Linked DNA regions of Thermotoga maritima MSB8. The main gene of each other region encodes a partner of the protein of the gene in region 2 in a complex. Links are inferred from orthologs where the notes say so. Each region holds a gene or a part of one and is shown on either strand. Other genes may lie near its edges.

Region 1 (2,745 bases), 410 kb from region 2 along the record:
CCCGTGCTCGGTGGGAAGATTCTGTTCGTTGAACAGTACAGGTATCCCATCGAGCAGGTCCTTCTGGAGCTTCCCGCGGGAAAACTGGATCCCGGAGAGTCACCGGAAGAATGTGCAAAAAGAGAGCTCGAGGAGGAAACGGGCTACAGGGCGAAGAAGCTCTCTTATCTTGGAAAGATCTTCACCACACCGGGTTTCACCACGGAAGTGATACACATATTCGCTGCCGAAGACCTGGAGAAAACCTCTCAGAACACAGACCCGGATGAATTCATCGAGGTTAAAGAAGTTCCCATTGAAGAAGCACTTTCTCTGCTCAAGAACGCGGAGATAGAAGATTCCAAAACCATCTGTGCGCTAACACGGTTTTTCTTTGCGAAGGGAGTGATTCGATGAAGGTGATCGTGAACGGCGAGGAGATAGTTGTTGAAGGGGTCCAGACACTGGGAGAGCTTCTGAATCGAGTGAGAGAAAACAAAGGGAATCTCGTTGTGAAGAGAATAGTTATAGACCACGAAGAACAACCTCTGTCCAGACTGGAAGACCTGAAACAGATGGAAATAAACGAGGAAATGGAGATCGAACTGGAACTCTCTCCGCTGAAGGATTTTCTCCTCGAAACGATTGAAGAGGTGCTCAGGTATATAGAACGGGTGAAACCTCTCCTCGGCAAAGTGGCGGACGCGGTTGTTGCTGGAACCACAGAGGGATACAGGAGTATAAACGATCTTGCCGAAGGACTGAACGCAATGGAGAACGTCCGTATGAACACTGTGAGGATCACTGGAATCAATTCGAAAGAACTCGGGCTGAAAGTCGAAGAGGAGAATCTGGTTCGTATCCTCACGGACTTTGTGAACGCTCTTCAAAGCAAAGATCTGGTGAAAATAGCGGATCTCATAGATGGAGAGCTCAAAGACGTTTTTGAATATTACGAAGAGTTTTTCAAGAGGGTTGAAGAGCTGCTTCAGAAAGAACCATCCTGAGAGGTGAAAAGATGAAAGAAAACACTTATCTTGAAAAGATGGTGATGACCGCAAGTCCTGCCAAACTCGTTCAGATGCTCTACGAGAAGGCGGTAGAGGTTCTGAAAGAGGCCGAGAATTTGCTGGCCGATAAAAAATTCGTTGAATTCAACGAGAAGGTGACGAGGGCGCAGGACATCATCACCGAGCTCAACCTCTCTCTCGACATGGAAAAGGGAGGAACGATCGCGCAGAATCTGAGAGCTCTCTACAACTACATGTTCCAGAGGCTCGTAGAGGGGAACGTGAAAAAGGATGTGGAGAAAATCAGGGAAGTTCGCGGGATGCTCGAAGAACTGCTCGAAGTCTGGAAAGAAGCTATGAAGAAAGCAGGGAACGTTACTCCTCCCGAAAAGAAGCAAGGGGGGTTGAATCTCATGGGGTGACAATAAAGAAAGCGAGCGAAGTTTCTGTGATAGATCTTGTGAACCTCGTGAATGAGATTTTCAAGGATTATGCGGTGCCTGTGAACTGGGATGTTTACAACTTCAACCTCGATGTGAGAGAAAATTCGATCTCTCTTGACGATTCTTTCGTGTTTTTTGAAAATGATGTTCCGGTGGGATTCATCCTACTGTGCATAAGGAAAGACAGGGGTAGAATAGACTCCATGGGAGTGATCAAACCGAAGAGAGGAACGGGACTTGCGGATATGATTTTGAAACATGCTCTGGAACATCTCATGTGGAAAGGTGTAAAAAGCGTTGTTCTTGAGGTTGTAGCGGATGATCAAAGGGCGGTTCGATTTTACGAGAAGAACGGTTTCAAAAAGAGAAGAGAGCTCTACAGTTATTTCTTCGACAGAAGAATAGATGGAACGGGTTCGGTGAAGTTCTTCGAAACGGACGAAAAGAGGATCCACATGTACGCCCTCAAGGCGAGAACGGATTTTAAAAGAAACCCGAACTGGCAGAGGGAGTGTACCACTCTCCTTCTCGCAGATGGACGGTATCGAATGGAAAGGGCAAGCTGGAGAGACGGAGAAGGTTATCTGGTCTGGGGTGAGACTCCCCAGAGTGTTTTCATAGTGGACGCTTTTGCCCTGCGTGGAAGCATGGACGAGTTCATAAGAGAGTGCGTGGATCACATCCAGAAAGAGAGCGGAAAAACAGCTGTGACGTGCACCGCGGTGCCCGAAGACGATCCTCTTTCTCGTTCACTCGAGGTGAACGGCTTTCAGAGAGTTCTCGTACAGTACGAAATGGAGTTGAAATTGAGTTGAAAAAGGGAGTTCTGTTCGATTTAGACGGAACGATTCTGGATTTCGAAAAGAGCGAAGATCAGGCTCTGAAAAGAACCTTCCTGAAGTACGGAATTCCTCTCACCGAGGATCAGGTGTTTTTGTACAGAGAGATAAACAGGAAATGGTGGAAATTGCTTGCAGAAGGCAAGGTGTCGAAGGATGTCGTTGTTGTTGCCAGATTCGAAGAATTTCTGAAAACACTGAACATCCCACTGGATCCAAGGAAGGTTGCAAAAGATTATCTGGAGTTTCTCTCTGAAGAAGCCCATTTCCTTCCAGGTGCAGAAGAATTCCTCGAAAGACTGAAAAAGAAAGATCTTCGAATGGCTGTTGTGACGAACGGAGTCAGGTTCGTTCAGGAAAAAAGAAGCAGGAAGCTAAAACTCGACAGATTCTTCGAGTTCGTCCTCACCTCTGAAGAAGCGGGAGTCGAAAAACCAGATCCACGCATCTTCTGGTTGGCACTCGAAAGAATGA
Region 2 (2,897 bases):
TCACCTACAACAACACCCGGTAGAATAGTTGCGTTCGCTCCTATTCGTGCACCTTTTTTTAGAGTTGGTCCTTTGAAAAATTTCTTTCTCTCTTCTGTTCTTCCAAGGAAGTTGTCGTTTGTGAACGTCACCTCAGGGGCGATGAAACAGTAGTCTTCGATCGTCGAAAGTGCTGTGATGTAGGCGTTCGTTTCTATTTTCACATATCTTCCTATGGTAGTTCTGTTCTCAACAGTGACACCCTTTCCTATCACCGTGTAAGGCCCTATTTTTACATCTTCTCTTATCACTACAAGATCTCCCACAAACACAAAATCTTCCAGGACACTTCCCCGGTATATCACACAGTTGGCACCTATAGTCACACCGTTCCCTATTTTGAGAGGAGGAAACTCTTTTTCCTCAGTCACGGCGGATATGGCAGACTTGAAGGGAAGTTTCCCGAGAACTGTCCCATCGAAAATAACACAGTTATCACCTACGATCGTTCCGTCCCTGATCACCACGTTGTGACCTATCATTACGTTGTTTCCTATAACCACGCCGTCTTCTATCACCACGTTGCGGCCTATTTTTAAGTTTTCTCCAATTTTTGCCCCTTTTGAAATAAAACTCATAATCCAGCCTCCCTCTCGGATTATCTGGAAAGATTTTACCACCCATGTCGTTACAAAAATTTAACATTAAAATCCCTAAAGCCTCTTCCGATTAAAGATAATGGAAAGCCCGGCGCCGGGACAGGGAAGTAAGAATACTCACACGGAGGTGAGTAGGTCATGAGGATCAATCACAACATCAGTGCGTTGAACGCTTGGAGAAACATCAGTCAGACCCAGTACAGCATGAGCAAGACACTCGAGAGGCTCTCCTCTGGTTTGAGGATCAACAGAGCAGGAGACGACGCAGCAGGACTTGCCATCAGCGAAAAGATGAGAGGTCAGATCAAAGGTCTCAACATGGCGATCAAAAACGCTCAGGACGCCATCTCCCTGATCCAGACAGCGGAAGGAGCTCTCACAGAAGTTCACTCGATTCTTCAGAGAATGAGAGAACTCGCAGTTCAGGCAGCGTCTGATACCAACACAGACGTTGATAGAGAACAGATTCAGAAGGAAATCGATCAGCTCAGAGAAGAAATCGACAGAATCGCAAGAACAACAGAGTTCAACACCAAAAAGCTTCTCGATGGAAAACTTGAAAGCTTCAGAAGCCAGGTTGATGCAAAAGTTGTTACCGGTGGAAATATCAATGTTCAGCTTGGATCGGTTTCAAGTGCAGCGGTTGAGGGAACGTATGTGATTGAAGTAGGACAGTTCAATGGAGCTGAAACCTCAGAGCTCGATGTTAAAATAACATTGTTCACCGCTGGTGGTTATTCTACCACAGTTGTAACCATAACTGTAGGTTCAGCAACAGTTGGAAATATCAACTTCACATGGGATACGGATGTCCTCAGCATTAACGACTTTGGTGGAGCCCTACCGAAAAACGAAGTAGTCGACAGCGCAGTTGTCAGAGTAGAAGCTATCTACACATCCGCTTCCCAGCTCATTTTCCAGATCGGAGCAAACGAAGGGCACAACATGGTTGCAGGAATCGACGACATGAGCGCAGCAGCACTCGGATTGACAACAGTTTCTCTTGACGTAACCACTCAAGACGCAGCAGAAAGGGCGATCATGGTTGTGGACGCTGCGATTCACAGGGTGAGCACGGCAAGGGCAGCACTTGGTGCCGTCCAGAACAGGCTCGAACACACCATCTCCAACCTCGGAGTTGCAGCGGAAAACCTCACAGCAGCAGAATCCAGAATCAGAGATGCGGACATGGCAAAAGAGATGATGGAATTCACCAAACAGCAGATACTCCTGCAGTCCAGTATGGCAATGCTCGCTCAGTCCAATACACTCCCACAGAACGTCCTCCAGCTGATGAGATAAAAATGAACACCGTCAATCCAGGGGGCATACGCCCCCTTTTATTTTTGTGCAAAAATATATGAGGAAGGAAAGAACAGGACATAGAAATATACAACCGAGGTGAGAAAATGAGAAAGTGCCTGCTTTCTGTAGCTATGATAGTGAAAGACGAAGAACACAACATAAGAAGAGCCCTTGAAAGTATCAAAGACGTTGTCGATGAAATCGTGGTTGTTGACACAGGATCTACAGACAGAACACCAGAGATTGTGAGAGAATACACGGACAAGCTCTACTTCCACGAGTGGAAAAACGATTTCTCTGAAGCAAGAAACTTCTCTTTGAAATTTCCCACCTGCGAGTGGGTCCTTATCCTGGACGCTGACGAAGAAGCTTCAGAAGAGTTCAGACAAAACATCAGAAGTTTTCTGGAAAGCCTTCCAGAAGACGTGAACACCGTGTATCTTCCTACAGTGAGCTATCTTGATTGGGATTTCAAAAGAACAGAAATAGCCTCAACCCCTAGAATCTTCAGAAATGGTACTGTTTATTACAAGAACATTGTGCACAACCAAGCCGTTTATAAACCAAAGGTGGTGCATGCACCATTTGTGATTTATCATTACGGCTACATCTGGACAAGAAAGCTCAAAAAGAACAAGTATGAACGAACAGCGACGCTGATCAGGGAACAACTAAAAACTGTGAAAAATCCCATTGAAAAGATATATTACCTTATCCAGCTCTACAAAACAGAGAAAACAGGTGGCAGAAAACATGAAGAAAACAGAATTGCATGGGAAACTCTGCAGGAAATAATGAAGGTTGGGAAAATACCTCCAATAGGTCTGGAGTTTCTTTATATATTCGGAATGGAGCTGATTTTGAACGGGTTTCTTGAAAAAGGGGAAGAACTCATAGATACTGCCATAAGGGTTTTTCCGGAAAATCCTGATCCATATTTTGCAAAGCTTGCTA

The links. The genes of interacting proteins can lie anywhere in the genome.
Region 1: the proteins of TM_RS03885 (region 2) and fliS are in contact, whole or in part, in a crystal structure (PDB 5MAW), measured with the Bacillus subtilis proteins. The link is inferred for Thermotoga maritima MSB8 from one-to-one orthologs.

Annotation. Positions count from the first base shown.
Region 1 is NC_000853.1:1,191,793-1,194,537, reverse strand. What follows is about bases 1-2,704. They hold fliS (flagellar export chaperone FliS), read left to right. Parts: upstream 1-997; coding sequence 998-1,411; downstream 1,412-2,704. Other genes in these bases: TM_RS05985 (YjjG family noncanonical pyrimidine nucleotidase), read left to right, coding at 2,244-2,704; TM_RS05990 (GNAT family N-acetyltransferase), read left to right, coding at 1,408-2,247; TM_RS06000 (hypothetical protein), read left to right, coding at 393-986; TM_RS06005 (NUDIX hydrolase), read left to right, coding at 1-396. Also shown: more of TM_RS05985, read left to right, coding at 2,705-2,745. UniProt on the Bacillus subtilis protein: Essential for filament assembly. May act as a facilitator of flagellin (hag) secretion. Antagonizes translational repressor CsrA indirectly.
Region 2 is NC_000853.1:783,882-786,778, reverse strand. The notes cover bases 3-2,858. They hold TM_RS03885 (flagellin), read left to right. Parts: upstream 3-776; coding sequence 777-1,940; downstream 1,941-2,858. Other genes in these bases: TM_RS03880 (glycosyltransferase), read left to right, coding at 2,048-2,858; TM_RS03890 (acyltransferase), read right to left, coding at 3-617. Also shown: more of TM_RS03890, read right to left, coding at 1-2; more of TM_RS03880, read left to right, coding at 2,859-2,897. UniProt on the Bacillus subtilis protein: Flagellin is the subunit which polymerizes to form the filaments of bacterial flagella. Assembly into flagella requires FliW. Acts as a homeostatic autoinhibitory regulator to control its own cytoplasmic levels.